Regions from separate parts of the Aliivibrio sp. A6 genome, predicted to be linked through region 2. Evidence: predicted binding sites of a transcription regulator. Region 2 holds the regulator's gene; the other holds the start of a gene.
What was found. The regulator PurR, encoded in region 2, represses purine synthesis genes. The targets are predictions, from matches to a motif close to TNANGNAAACGTTTNCNTNA.
Positions count from the first base shown of each region.

Region 1: a site for PurR is predicted at 5,599-5,618, ahead of PVK70_RS14530 (NCS2 family permease). Genes of this name have one in related genera too.

Region 1 covers NZ_JARACR010000026.1:22,792-30,938, forward strand. Annotated here, with positions in the region: gene PVK70_RS14505 (FAD:protein FMN transferase) at 1-188, shown strand, start outside; gene nqrM ((Na+)-NQR maturation NqrM) at 200-433, shown strand; gene dinB (DNA polymerase IV) at 792-1,877, shown strand; gene alr (alanine racemase) at 2,079-3,290, shown strand; gene PVK70_RS14525 (aminoacyl-histidine dipeptidase) at 3,362-4,816, opposite strand; gene PVK70_RS14530 (NCS2 family permease) at 5,645-6,937, shown strand; gene gpt (xanthine phosphoribosyltransferase) at 6,973-7,431, shown strand; gene frsA (esterase FrsA) at 7,573-8,147, shown strand, end outside.
Region 2 covers NZ_JARACR010000036.1:14,143-22,289, forward strand. Annotated here, with positions in the region: gene rluF (23S rRNA pseudouridine(2604) synthase RluF) at 1-629, opposite strand, end outside; gene PVK70_RS16445 (hypothetical protein) at 748-2,193, opposite strand; gene torR (two-component system response regulator TorR) at 2,384-3,082, opposite strand; gene torD (molecular chaperone TorD) at 3,318-3,965, shown strand; gene purR (HTH-type transcriptional repressor PurR) at 4,239-5,246, shown strand; cyclic di-GMP riboswitch class I at 5,403-5,484, shown strand; gene PVK70_RS16465 (TfoX/Sxy family DNA transformation protein) at 5,611-6,198, shown strand; gene PVK70_RS16470 (hypothetical protein) at 6,409-7,146, opposite strand; gene PVK70_RS16475 (MGMT family protein) at 7,285-7,587, shown strand; gene PVK70_RS16480 (YbaY family lipoprotein) at 7,625-8,128, opposite strand.

The DNA.
Region 1 (8,147 bases), on a different contig from region 2:
TCTCAGTAACAGTGCTTGATAAATCGTCGATGACAGCTGATGGATTGGCAACTGGCCTAATGGTGTTAGGTGAAGAAAAAGGCATGGAAGTCGCAAAACAACATAATATCCCTGTTTTCATGATAGTGAAGACACAAGATGGCTTTAAAGAAATCGCATCTGAAGCCTTTAAGCCTTTTTTGAAATAAGTGAGTAGATAATGAATACTTTTCTAATTACCTTTTTTGTATTTTTAGCGGTTATTGGTGCAATGGCTATTGGCTATATTGTACAACGTAAAGTCGTTAAAGGTAGCTGTGGCGGTCTTGGTGCTGTTGGTATCGATAAGGTATGTAACTGTCCTGAACCGTGTGATGCACGTAAAAAACGTGAAGCCAAAGAAGCCATCCGAGCTGAAAAATTAGCGGCGTGGGAAAAAGATCGTATCGCATAATTTTTTCTTGATGACGAGTAATCTTTAAATGAAAACAGCACCTTTGAGTGCTGTTTTTTTATTTGGAGATCACTCATCATAATAATACCAATCTACATAAGTATTTGATCATTCTTGCTTGTTAAAATCGATTATATCAGCGTTATACTTTTTTTTTGCAAAAATTAGGTGTAATTAGATCCACTAGTTACTGTAATTTATGCCTTGCTATAATCGATTTTTCCTACGCAATTATCTGAACAACTACTTATCCAGAATGGTATAAGTCGTGATGTAGGTATTAATTATTTGAATCTGAAATGATTCAGCGCTATCATTTAACTGTTTATTTATACAGTTGTGTTGTGTGAGCATAAATATGAAAAACTCGCAGTTAAATACTGAGAAAAAAGGTCGGAAAATAATTCATATAGATATGGATTGCTTTTACGCAGCGGTAGAAATGCGAGATAACCCATTATTACGAAATGTGCCACTGGCTGTCGGTGGGCACGAAAGGCAACGTGGTGTTCTAAGTACTTGTAATTATGAAGCAAGAAAATTTGGGATACGCTCAGCAATGCCAACGGGAAAAGCATTAAAACTGTGCCCTAATTTAGTCGTTGTACCCGGTCGAATGCAGGTATACAAAGAGGTCTCTCTTCATATTCACCGTATCTTTAAGCGCTATACAGATAAAATTGAACCCCTTTCATTAGATGAAGCCTATTTGGATGTAAGTGATTGCTCACTATTACATGGCTCAGCCACACTTATAGCTGAACAAATCAGAAAAGATATTTTTAATGAGTTGCAACTGACTGCTTCTGCAGGGATTGCACCACTTAAGTTTTTAGCTAAAATTGCTTCCGATCTTAATAAACCCAACGGGCAATATGTTATTACTCCAGAGAAAGTAATGAGTGAAATAAAGGGATTACCGTTAGAGAAAATTCCCGGAGTTGGTAAGGTGAGTTTAGAGCGGCTACACCAATTTGGTTTATATACGTGCAATGATGTGCAACGATGCGAACAGCGAGAGTTATTGTTAAGGTTTGGAAAAATGGGGGCTTCACTTTGGAAGCGTTCGCATGGGATTGATGAGAGAGAAGTTATTACTGAACGGAATCGAAAATCAGTAGGAGTAGAGAGAACGTTTACTCATAATATTCACTCTTTTGAAGAGTGTTGGTCGGTGATTCAGACTAAATTATACCCAGAGTTAGAAAAACGTTTACTTAAAGCGAATGGTTCTTTAGGTATTGCTAAGCAGGGGATTAAAATTAAATTTGCTGATTTTCAACAAACAACAATTGAGCATGTTCATTCCAGTCTTACCTTACCATTTTTTGAAGAGTTACTTATCGAAGTGTTAGAAAGGCAAAAGAATCGAGAAATTAGACTGATAGGAGTAAGTGTTATGCTTAAAGATAGAGAGGTTTTTCAGCAATTAAGTTTGATTTAAGAACGTGCTGTAATAATAATGATACTTATGTTTGCAAAATGAGACCCAGTCGTGCGCGATAGGTTTTTATTTCTAGCGCTATTGTTATAAGTGTTTTAGCTGTATGTAATATAAGCTATTTTTTGTAGAGCTGATAAAATAAGCAATATATAATCTCGTTTCAAAATTTATAAGATAATTATTATATAGAAACGGTTGTTTATGAAGTTTACAAAATGTGCATTGGCGTTAAGCTTGGTTTTTCCAGCAGTAGCGAATTCAGCTCCTTTACTTTCTTTAGATACGTTAACGAATCAAGAGAAAATTCAACAAACCAATGCATGGTTAGAGATTGATACAAAGGCTTTTCAACATAATATCGATACACTAAAACAGACCTTATCAGAAGGGACTAAAGTGTGTGCAATTATGAAAGCAGATGCTTATGGTAATGGCATTGAAGGCCTAATGGCATCAGTGATTGATCGCAACGTTGAATGCATCGGTATTACTAGTAATGAAGAAGCACGTATTGTTCGAGCTAAAGGCTTCGAAGGCGAAATCATGCGTGTACGCGCTGCAACACCAAATGAAATTCAATCAGGTCTAGAATACCAAATTGAAGAGTTAATTGGTTCAAGTGAGCAAGCTAATACCATTGCTAAATTAGCAAAAAAAAATAATACTATTATTCCAGTACACTTAGCTCTAAATGCTGGTGGTATGGGGCGTAATGGTTTAGACCTGTCTCAGTTACAAGGTAAAAAAGAAGCGTTAAATATTGCCTTTAATGGTCATGTTAATATCGTCGGCATTATGACTCACTTCCCAAATGAGTCAGTTGAAGAGATCCGTACAAAGCTGAACTTATTCAAACAAGAAAGCCAATGGTTGATTGATGAAGCTCAGTTAAATCGTGAAAATATCACTCTACACGTAGCAAACTCTTACACTACAATTAACCTGCCAGAAGCACATTTAGATATGGTTCGTCCTGGTGGCCTACTTTATGGTGATATGCCAAGTAATCCAGAGTACCAGCGCATTGTTCGCTTTAAAACCTCTGTGGCATCTTTAAATTACTTACCAAAAGGCAGCACTATTGGCTACAGCAGTACTTATGTATTGGGACGTGATTCTATTCTAGCTAACCTACCATTAGGCTATTCTGATGGTTACGTACGCTCTATTGGTAATAATGGCTACGTATTAATTAATGGCCAGAAAGCAAATGTAGTGGGTGTGACGTCTATGAATACCACTATGGTAGATGTTACCGATATTGCTGATGTTCAACCAGGTGATGAAGTGGTTCTTTTTGGCTCTCAAAATGAAGAGACGATTGAAACTAAAGAAATGGAAGCATTTAGCAGCCGTGGTATGCCTGAGCTATATGTTATCTGGGGTGCAACCAACCCGAAAGTATATTTATAATATCTGCTCTATTGGTATAAACAAAAACGGTCAGCATATGCTGACCGTTTTTTTATTAACAAGTAATAGAATTATTTCTTAGGGATATTTTCTAAGATAGCTACCATTTGCTCCCAATAAAGAGCAACGGTGTCAATTTTCACTTTCTCATCTGGAGAGTGAGGGAACTTGATTGTTGGACCAAATGAAATCATATCCATTTCTGGGTAAGGCTTCTTAAATAGACCACATTCAAGACCTGCGTGAATAACCATAATATTTGGTTTATTTCCGTAAATACCTTCATAAACATCACGGAAAACATGCATGATTTCAGAGTCAGCATCAGGTTTCCAACCAGGGTAAGTCCCTGAGAAAGTAACTTGTGCGCTAGCCAGTTCTGCAACAGATGAAAGCATACCTTCAACCATGCTACGCCCTGAATCCATCAGAGAACGGATAAGGCATAGAATAGTAATAGAACTTTCGTCAGTGGTAATAACGCCAACATTTAAAGACGTTTCTACAACACCTTCAATATCATCACTCATACGGATGACGCCGTTTGGACATGCATTAAGAGTAGCAATAAAGCGTGCTTGAGTTACTGACGTTAATGTATTTTCAGTAGATGCTGCTTCATTGAATGTAACAATATCTGTTTCAACACGGCCTAATTCTTCTTTTAATAACTCAGTATAAAAAGTGAATAATTCAGCTAGTTTCGCTTCGTTTTCAGCGGGTACGGCTACTGTTGCAAATGCTTCGCGAGGAATAGCATTACGTAAGCTACCACCACGGAATTCTACAAGACGTAAATCAAGCTCAGCAGCGTGTCCAGCAAGGAAGCGGCCTAATAATTTGTTTGCATTACCACGGCCAGTGTGAATATCACAACCTGAATGACCGCCTTTTAAGCCTTTTAGTGTAATTTGACGAGTTACATAACCACTAGGTAATGCTTCACGCTCGATATTCAATTTGATTGAACCATCAGCGCCGCCAGCACAGCCCATGTAGATCTCGCCTTCTTGCTCTGAGTCGGTATTTAAAAGGATATCGCCTTCTAACCAACCAGCTGCTAGACCGAAAGCGCCAGTCATTCCCGCTTCTTCATCAATAGTAAGTAAGACTTCTAATGGACCATGTTTAAGCTCTTTTGAAGCAAGCACAGCCAAGCAAGAAGCCATACCCATACCATTATCAGCACCAAGAGTAGTTCCTTTAGCGGTTACCCACTCACCATCAATGTAAGGTTGAATCGGATCTTTTGTAAAGTCATGGTCGGTATCTTCATTCTTCTGTGGAACCATGTCGATATGCGCTTGAAGTACAACCCCTTTACGATCTTCCATACCCGCGGTCGCTGGTTTTTTGATAAATACATTACCCGTAGGATCACGACGTACATCTAAACCTTCACCTGTTGCCCAATCAATAATGTATTGAGCGAGCGCTTCTTCATGCTTAGAAGGGTGAGGGATAGAACAAATTTTATCGAAAAACTGCCAAAGTGGTTGAGGGGTTAGTTGACTGATCTCAGACACAAGGATCTCCTTTTGAAAGCATTATTTATTTAGAAATGCTCTATTCATTTGAGTTATTGGTTGTTAATTAAAACAAGTATACCTATGAATTTAGCTAATTACTCTGTTTGATATTGCAAATACATTATCAGAAGTCATGAAGAAAGTACGAGAAATAGAGTGTTTTTTTAATAGCAAAAATTAAAGTAATAAAATTACATAACGTTCGATGCTAAAGAGAGGATTAATTTGATAAGTGTGAACTACGTCATGTTTTTGTTGTAATTAAATTTCATGGTGGTATAGTTGACTCATCTGCTGTTACAGCAAGAAAGAAATGCTCAAAGGATGAGTCCGATTTATCGCCTCCAAGGAACCGAGATCAATTTTAATGTTAAAAACTATCAATTGATAAGGTGATGTTATGTTTTGTTTAAGTTCTTCAAGTTTCTGGAATCAACGCTCTGTTTATACAAGTCAATTCGTATACCCAGCTTGCTTTGGTTACTAATAAAACTTCGGTTTTATACAGTAAAGTAATACCCCTATAATTGGAATTCAATTAACCCCATTAAGGGTGACTTAATTCTCCGCCAGCCAAATCATTTGGGTGGCGTTTTTTTTATCTAAATTTTCTGCTTAAACCCCTTAAAAACCCTCATCTCTATTTTAAGATACTGACTTTAAATAAAAAAAATTAATTATTAGATCAAGGCATTCACTTTATTTACTATTTACATAGTAAAAGGGTAACTATCGCTAGAAATTCCTATAATTCCTCTTTATAATCCTCAGCCAATCGATTACGCAAACGTTTAGATTGCAATAAAAACTTTAGGGATTACTCAAATGCTTGAGAAACTATTTAAACTGAAAGAAAACGGTACGAATGTTCGTACTGAGATTATTGCAGGGTTAACCACCTTCCTAACTATGGCTTATGTTATTTTTGTTAATCCAGCTATTTTAGCTGATGCCGGTATGGATAAAGGTGCAGTATTTGTTGCAACTTGTATTGCTGCTGCAATCGGTTGTTTTATTATGGGATTTGTTGCTAATTTCCCAATTGCGCAAGCTCCAGGAATGGGACTAAACGCTTTCTTCACTTATACCGTTGTTTTAGGTATGGGGCATACATGGCAGGTTGCATTAGCGGCTGTATTTATGTCTGGTGTTCTATTTATATTATTAAGCTTGTTTAAAATTAGAGAATTGATTATTAATTCAATCCCTCTTTCTTTACGAACGGGCATCTCTGCGGGTATTGGTTTATTCCTGGCTTTTATTGCATTAAAAAATTCAGGTATCGTTGTTGATAATCCAGCAACTTTAGTTTCAATGGGAGCTATTAACGGTTTTCCTGCTGCAATGGGGGCATTGGCTTTCTTTTTAACGATTGCATTGGTTCATCGTGGTTATAAAGCTGCTGTAATGATCGCTATTTTAGCGGTTACTGCTCTTTCATTACTTTTCGGTGATGTTCAATACGCAGGCATTATGTCAATGCCACCAAGTATCGCACCAACATTTTTACAATTAGACTTTTCTAGTGCGTTTGAATTGAGCATGTTGACTGTTGTTTTTGCTTTCTTGTTTGTTGATTTATTTGATACAGCAGGGACTTTAGTTGGCGTGTCTCAGAAAGCGGGCATCATGGATAAAGATGGAAATATCCCTCGTTTAAATAAAGCATTATTAGCTGACTCAACAGCGACTTCTGTTGGTGCTTTATTAGGTACATCAAATACAACATCTTATATTGAAAGTGTTTCTGGTGTTGCTGCTGGGGGGCGTACTGGCTTAACTGCTGTTGTTGTTGGTGTATTATTTCTTCTTGCATTATTTTTCTCACCTTTAGCAGGTATGGTTCCAGCTTATGCAACTGCTGGAGCATTGTTTTATGTAGCAATTTTAATGATGTCAGGTCTTGTGAGTATTGATTGGCGAGATCTTACTGAAGCAGCCCCTGTTGTTGTGGTATGCTTACTAATGCCTTTAACCTTCTCTATTGCTGATGGCATTTCTTTAGGCTTTATCTCTTATGCGGCAATTAAATTGCTAAGTGGTAAAGGTCGTGATGTTCACATCAGTGTTTGGGTTCTTGCTGCACTATTCACGCTGAAATTTATTTTTACGGCATAGTCTGTTGTCTATGCTTTTTAGAGGTTTTGTCTATTATGGCTAACAAATTTGTAATCACTTGGGACAACATGCAGATGTATACTCGCCAGCTTGCTGAGCAGTTACTTCCTGCGGAACAATGGAAAGGTATTTTGGCTGTGAGCCGTGGTGGTTTAGTTCCTGCTGCTATCTTAGCTCGTGAGTTAAATATCCGTTATGTTGATACAGTATGTATCTCAAGCTATGACCATGATCATCAGCGTGACATGACAGTGGTTAAAGCAATGGAAGGTGACGGTGAAGGCTTTATCATCATTGATGATCTTGTTGACAGCGGTGATACAGCGGTTAAATTACGTGAAATGTATCCTAAAGGTAAACTAGTAACTGTATGTGCTAAGCCTGCAGGAATTCACTTAGTGGATACTTACATTGTAGATATCCCACAAGATACGTGGATTGAACAACCATGGGATATGGCGGTAACATACGTTGATCCTATTGCGAAAAAATAATCGCAAGTTAATTGATTAATGGTCCTTAAATAGGGCCATTTTTTTGCCTTGAATTTGATTTTATTACACTCTACGTATTTCTTATTTCTCTTTCAGTATATAGTAATGGCTATGAACCTTTGTATTAGTGGTAGTTGATATATGACTCAGCCTGAAAGTGAAAACCTCTCCGTTAAATTATTTAAAAATAATAAACAAGCCTTAGAAACCTCAGGCCTTGTTCCTTATCTTCCAAGCAGTGCAGAGCAGATATCTTCTAATATTCATGATCGTCGTTGGTATAGAGAGCTGCGTCGACCTCAATGGATTTGGCAAGGTGTAGAGCCGATTGAGTTAGAATTACTGCTTGCTCGAATTGCGAATAGTGATAAACATAGAACTCGTGATGAATGGTTAGATACAGTCAGTGGCTATCACTCTGGTAATTGGGCTTATGAGTGGATTCATGCAGGAATGGATCACCAAAAAAGAGCAGCCGTTCTGAAAGGAGATGAAGCCGCTGAGGAACTCTTTAAAGCCAGTCTTTATTTTAGCATTGCCGGATATCCGCATATAAAAGGGGATAATCTTGCAACTCAGGCTCAGGTTCTTGCCAATCAAGCGTATGAGATGGCAGCAAAAGAATCGTCTCATCGAGTAGAGAAAATATTGGTTCCTTATCAGGGACGAAAAATCACCTGTTATTTGCACTTACCAAGCACAGAAAAGCCTTTACC
Region 2 (8,147 bases):
TTCATAATACGCACACGTTTTAGTTTAAATACTTCATAATCTAAGTATTCACACATACGACGAATTTGGCGATTTAACCCTTGAGTTAACGTAATTCGAAATACAAATCGCGATTCTTGTTTAATCTTACAAGGTAAAGTAACCGTATCTAAAATAGGTACGCCTGCTGCCATTTTCTGTAAGAATTCCTCAGTAATCGGTTTATCAACACGCACAACATATTCTTTTTCGTGAGCATTACCCGCACGCAAGATCTTATTTACAATATCGCCATCACTGGTTAAAAAGATCAAACCATCTGACGGCTTATCCAAACGTCCAATTGGGAAGATACGTTGTTCATGGTTAATGAAATCAACAATATTCCCTTCAACATGACGTTCAGTTGTACAAGTAATACCTACGGGTTTATTAAACGCAATATAGATACGCTCTTGTTTCGCTTTTAGTGGTTTACCATCAACTAAAACTTCATCACCTTCAGCAACTTTTGTTCCCATTTCAGGAACCTTGCCATTAATAGTAATACGTTCTTGATCAATAAGCTTATCGGCTTCTCTGCGCGAGCAGTAACCTGTATCACTGATGAATTTATTTAAGCGTGTTAATTTAGGTTCTGGTGATGTCATGATGTACCTCAAAAAAGTGAACAAGCGCAGTTTATCAGAAACGGATAAATATCCAATAAAAAAGCACCCTCAGCGATTACCTTGGGTGCTTATATCAACAAAATCAAAAGTGTTAATATTATTTGATCTCTGTTTCTACCTTAATTTCTTCTGCTGGTGCAGACACTGTTGTACTCTCAACTGGTATTGACTCAGCGTCAACATTTACAGCATCAGTTGATGATACTTCTGCTTCAACAGTTTCAGCTACCACTTCTTTACTCTCTTGAACTTCAGCCTCTTTAGTATTAGTTGGTTCAGCAATCGCTGCCGTATCTTCTACTGTGGTCGGCTCTTCAGAAGAAGATAATGATTCTTCTGCTGCTTTTTCCGCTACTTCCTTTTCTTTATAAGAGGCAATAACTGAATTTAAGTTGTTAATTAGATTATCATCTCGCTCTAATTGTTGAGTTAATACAAGCACTTGCTTTTGAACATCAGCACGGTCATTAGTTTGCTTCTCAACGGTAACTTCTAAAGTCTTAATTTGAACATTTAGATCTTTAATTTTTGCTTCCAGATCAGCAGTATTATTTTTTTCATGCATTTGTTGCACATCAGCCAGAATGGATTCGGTTTGAATTCTCAATGGTTGATCACGGTAATCATCACCGTTAATCGCTTGAGATACAGAAAGTAATTTATTCTCAAACTCTAAAACGGTTTGCTCAAATTGGCCATTTTTAACTGCTTTCAATAACTTAACTTCAGCTGCCATATTTTTTAAATGATCAATCTGAAAACGTGTTTTAGCAACTACATCAGCAATCAGTGCCTGATCACGATTGTTCGCTTGAACCGCTTTTTTTGTTTTGTCTAATTCTGCTTTTGTTTGCCCATAGCTAATGGGTGCAATGGCTTTAAAACCTTTACTTGATAATATTGAAAACTCTTTTTCTAATGGCTCAACATGAATTTTCAGTGTCGTTTTGATTTCCGTCACTTTAGCTTTAGTCAGGAAAGAAGCCTGTTCTGTTTGTGCTTCAGCAATATCATCTTCGATAACCGTAACAAATAAAGCTTTGTATTGTTTATTTAGGTTAGCAAACTCCTGAGGGTAATAGCGTTGCACATCAATTGAATTGATATAAGTCATCTGAGCGATTGCATCAGACAGCACGATATCTGCATTTTCTTTGTAGCTTTTTAGTTTATTAAATTGTGCATCCGCATTGGTTACTAATGACATATATTTAGCCGCATAAGAACCTGAAGAGAACATTGAGTACTCTTCATTAATTAAACCTGGCTCTTTTTCGATTTCTAAGAAAATCTCTTTCGCTTCTAGCCATTCATCCATCATAGAGGCATAAGTAGACTCTGAATAAATTTGGAACTCAGAGACAGAATCAAACGTCGTTTTATCCAGTGAATATTGCTTCTGAAGTGCATCAAATGTTGCTATTGATGGCGTATTTCTATTCTGTTCAACCGAGACTGCTGAGGTTTCCCCACCAGTACTTTGACAACCCACCACACCAACTAATGCTGAGGCAATCACTGCCACTTTGAAATATTGTTTCATCCTAAACCTATTAATAATTATGTTTGAATAGACAAGCGCAAGCACTCTAGGCTTATTTTATTATAAAAAACATTTTTAATCAGCTTTTCTTATAGATGAGTCACTAATTACATTGACAACTAAATAGGCAATAAAAAAGCCACTCAAATTCTGAGTGGCTTTTGATAAAATAAAAATAACTTAGGAGAGGTTAATCTCCTGCAAACATATAGCCTTCGCCATGAACAGTAACAAAAATTTGTGGATTTTTAGGGTCCATTTCCATTTTTGCACGCATTCTACGGATCAATACATCAATTGTTCTGTCATTTGGCGCATCTACTCGATGACTTATCATATTCAAAATACGCTCACGTGATAGAACGGTATTAGGATATGACGACAGCGCAACTAACAACTCATATTCTGCTTTTGTTAATTTTACTGGCTCACCATTATTTGATAATGCTCGACGTTGAATATCAAATGTCCACTCGCCAAAACGAACTACATTTGATTCATCTAACTCTGCCGGTTCATTAGCTAATGACATACGCCAAAATAAGTTTTTAACTCGGACTAAAAGTTCACGTAGCTCAACAGGTTTTGTGACGTAATCATCAGCACCCATTTCCAAGCCTACAATTCGATCAATACTATCAGTTCGTCCTGTAACAAGAATAATACCAATATTAGATTGGCTACGCAGTTCGCGTGCCAACAATAAACCATCCTCTCCTGGTAGGTTTATATCAAGCATAATTAAATCAACTTTTTGTTCAGCCAAAATAGTTCGCATTTCTGCACCTGTTTCAGCCTCGCTCACTTGATATCCCTCGGCTTCAAAATAGCCTACAAGTTTAGAGCGAGTTACCACTTCGTCTTCAACAACTAAAATGTGATAGCTCATAATTTTCTCTTTTTATGGTTATTTGGATGGTTCTTATCTTATTCTATTCATATTTTGTAATAATGCCAATTTTCAATTGATATATCTGTGATTTGTTTGATTCAAAACAAATCTTAACCAAAATTCGGCTTTAATCTTTACATATATATTTATACACGCTGTTAATGATAGGTGCTATTCCTTTTCACACTTATCCAGTACAATTCCCATATAAATTTTTTGGAGTGACGAATACATGAACGAATTGACTGCATTTAACGAACAACGCGCTGAAATTTACTGGTGGTTATCAAGTTTATTAACAAGCGAATTAACCGCAGAACAATTAGAAGAATACAATAGCTTTGAAGTTCGTACATTTTTATCAAACTTAGCTGAAACCGCAGAATTATCTAGCTCAGTGAGTGCTCTAATTGAAAAGTTAAATCAATTACAAAAACGTGAAGACGCACAACTTGAACTTTCTGCCGACTTTTGCCAAGCTTTTTTAGGTTCAGATAAAAGCAGTGCCCTACCTTATGCATCACTATACCTTGATAAATCAGGTCTTTTGAATGCAAAACCAGCACAAGAAATGCGTGCACTATTAGAGAAATATAACATCGCACAAAAAGCTGAATTTAATGAGCCTGCCGATCACATTGCCATTGAACTTGATTTTCTTGGTAATTTAATCGTAATGACAAACCAACAAGCTTCTGAAGAAGAATTTGAAGCTTACATGGCCGCTCAGTTAAACTTCATTAATGAGCAACTCTTATCATGGACACCACGCTTTAGCCAAATCTGCCAAGAGCGAGATGAGTTCGGCTTCTACGCAGCGGTTACACATTTCTTAGTGACGTTCTTACAGTTAGATGCTGCATTCCTTACTGGTGAGTAATTGAGTCACTCATTTTGATGATATAAATTAACAAGTACGTGATATAAATCAGATTACAACTAGAATTTATGAAATCAATAATTGTTTGCACTATACTTTACCTATAGTATGTGTACGCAAACGATAAAATTAAAACATTAAATAAAAGCCGCATTTTTAGCGGTTTTTTTCATTTATCAGGGCCTATTTATCTTCCATCAGTTCTTTAAAAGAGCAACACCTATTTTGTTGGAACATAAATAGCCCCTTATTTAACTATGTTAAGGCTTAAATATGGCTACAATTAAAGACGTTGCAAAATTAGCAGCGGTATCAACAACAACCGTATCTCACGTAATAAATAAAACTCGCTTCGTTGCTGAAGCAACACAAAAACGCGTGTGGGAAGCTGTCGACGAATTAAATTACGCACCAAGTGCCGTAGCTCGTAGTTTAAAATGCAACACAACACGAACTATCGGTATGCTAGTAACGCAATCATTCAATCCTTTTTTTGCAGAAGTAATGCACGGTGTTGAAAATTACTGTTACAAGCAAGGCTACACATTGTTTATGTGTAATACCGAAGGTGATCTAGAAAAGCAAAAACATTACATCCGTATGCTGGCAGAGAAACGAGTAGATGGCTTACTTGTTATGTGTTCTGATCTAAATGAGCAACTTCTTGCTCTTCTTGAGAAAAACACTGAACTACCTATGGTTATCATGGACTGGGGCCCAGACAGCCCACACACAGATAAAATCATTGATAATTCAGAAAAAGGTGGTTACTTAGCGACTAAACATTTGATTGAAAAAGGTCATACTGAAATCGCATGCATTACTGGTCAAGCAGATAAGGCAACGTGTAATGAGCGAATCCATGGTTTTAAACGTGCGCATGAAGAGGCAGGATTAGCCTTTAATCCAAATTGGATTTTAGAAGGTGATTTTGAATGTGCTTCTGCAGCTAAAGCGATAGATAAACTAATCGCAATGGACAAACAGCCAACGGCTATATTCTGTTTCAATGACATTATGGCATTAGCCGCGATTAGTCGAATTAAACAGTCTGGTTTACGTGTACCTGAAGATATCTCAGTGATTGGATATGATAATATTGAGTTATCTGCTTATTTCTCTCCACCACTCACTACAATTCATCAACCTAAGCGAAGAGTCGGAAAAACCGCGGTTGAAATTTTATTAGAGCGTATAAAAGATAAACATCACGAGCGTCGTATTTTTGAAATGCAGCCTGAAGTAGTATCTCGAAATAGTGTTTTTGATAAGACTAAATAATAAAGTTTAAATTTACAAAACAAGAACAATCAACGTCATTCTCAAGGAAAAGTTGAACCAACTTAACAAAAATGACGTTAATTTTATGGAGCAAGATCACATTTTTTGATTTTTTTTGGTCTCTTGACTTATTGATTGCTATATCATCATCCAAAGTCACGAACAGGGCAAACTGTGCGAAAGTGCAGGACGCAAAGCTTCCGGCCTAAGTTTTATATAGGGTAGCGGGGTTGCCGATGGCAAGTATTCTTTTATGCATTGTTAATTTTTACTTTAAAATAACAATTCTATATTTTGAACTTGCTACTATTTCCTCGGGCTCAGTTGTTTAGTGACATAGACTTACTAACCGAGAATTATTGCAATGGATAAACCAGTACTAAAAGAATCACTCCGTCTCCTCTCCTCTCTAGGAAAGATCACTTCACGTTCTATGTTTGGTGGTTTCGGTATATTTATCGACAGCACTATGTTCGCACTTGTCGTTCAAGATAAGCTGCATTTAAGAGCAAGTGATGACACTATCAACTTATTTAAAGAGCAAGGATTTGAACCATACGTTTATAAAAAACGTGGTTTTCCTGTCGTGACCAAATATTTTGCAATTTCAGCAGAATGTTGGGAAGAACCTGATTCAATCTTATTACAAGCGGTTATCGCTCTAGATGTCGCTAAAAAAGATAAAGAAAAACAGAAATCAGAAGGTCCATCTCGAATTAAAGACCTACCAAATTTACGATTAGCAACAGAACGAATGCTTAAAAAGGCAGGTATTAATACTGTTGAAGAACTTCGTGATACAGGGTCAGTTAACGCATACAAAGCCATTCAACAAACGCACTCTAGCAGTGTGAGCGATGAATTACTTTGGTCTCTTGAAGGTGCTATAAAAGGCACTCACTGGTCTGTTATTCCATCAGCGACCAGAGATGAATTAAGAAAGCAACTATAGATTAACTCGCTGTTATTACCAATTTTATACCAATCTACATAAGTATTTGATCATTCTTGCTTGTTAAAATCGATTATATCTGCGTTATAAATTTTGTAATTAGAACCACTAGTTACTGTAATTTATGCCTTGCTCTAATCGATTTTTCCTACGCAATTATCTGATCAACTATTTATCCAGAATGGTATTACTTCTAAATAGATGGTGAACCTAATCTGTTGGTTCATCATCTACCTGCATCATAAAATCAGTTATCCAACCAATCATTAAAATCATCAACCACGAGACCATCACAGAGGTAGGTACCTCGAACTTGGGTGAAATAATTAAGGTGGCAAATGCTATAACCGGTAAAAGCCATGACAGCATAGTAAGCCAATCACGATACTTTGAGCTACCAACACTCTGTAAACAAACAATAAGACCAGTAATAGACAGAGCTACCAATGCCGCATGTTGCAAGCCACCTATCCATAATGGAACGACCAAAACCAGAGGCCACCACGCATTTCGATTCACTGGTTTCCAACTTCTCGCCGCTACCCAAACTAAAATAACACTGATAATCTGAATCAATGTTAAAGACGCAGCCCCTTCTAATTTGCCTTCATACTGCAACGCCATTATTCCAGCTTCCATCGCCACCACTACTGCAATAATAAAAGCGATTAAATGGATACTTTTTCGTCGTGAAAAGACCACCATCAACAATGGAAATAGAGTCCAAACAGAGATAGATAACGATAAAGGCTGCTCACTTAATGTCCAACCAAATAGCGAAATACCACTCACTAACACCCAAGTAGCCACGCCCCCTAGAGGAATTAACCACAGCATTGGAATAGCCAGAGCCAACAAAGGAAGTTCACCTCCGCTAATCCCAAAAGCCAATACGCCAACAACAACAAGTAGAATACTTAATATAATTGATAATACAGTCAAAACCATCTTCTCCCTCCTTGGTATCAAGCGGTTTACTTTGTTACTATTTCAGTTTAGCGGTAATAATTAGCTTTATCACTGACTCACCTCACTTTTCTAAGATAATACTTATCTGAATTGGCACGCATTAAGGTATTCATTTCAATGGACGAATTTGCTCAAAATATTTATACAAATCTATATTATGTGCCAAAGGGCCGAGTGATTACTTATGGACAACTTGCAACATTGGCAGGCTTTCCTAATCATTCTAGACACGTAGGAAAAGTATTATCACAACTGCCAAAAGAGACGCAATTACCATGGTATCGAGTTGTTAATGCTCAAGGGAAGATATCATTACAAGGTGGGAGATTTGAAAGACAGAAGCAATTACTTGAAGAAGAAAATATATTAATAAAGGATAATGGAAGTGTTTCAAACTTTAAACAAGTAGTTATGCCTTAAAACACAACTACTTAATTTTATATACTACTTTTCAAAATTATTGACGAACGCCTTTTAGCATTAGGTCTTGTTGCATAGTTTTTGCTTCATCAGTAATAACGGCGTAGTTAGTATCTGTTGTGAAACGTAATTTACCATCCACTTTGATTGTTGCGCGTACAGAGTAGCTATGGTTTGCTTGAATATCTGCTGTATCAAACTCTAAAGAATAATCAAATGGAGAGGATTTTTCTGCTGCCTCAAAAGTTTGCTCAGAAATCGTTTTTGATGGTGCATCAGCTAATGACACATCAGCCAGTGTTACTGTAATAACCGCATTTGCAGGCAATGCAATGCGCTCACGGTAACCAACACTACCCGTGACTACTTGTGTCTCAACCACTTCAATTACGTCAGTATTTGCAGCATCAGTTTGAGTTACTTCCTCTTGAACCACCACTTCTTGTTTTACCGTTTCTTTTTCAGATTTATCTGTTGAATTACAGCCAACCATTGTAATCCCTGTAGCCACCGATAACGCCACCAATAATGATTTTTTCATTTTATTCTCTCTTTGTTAT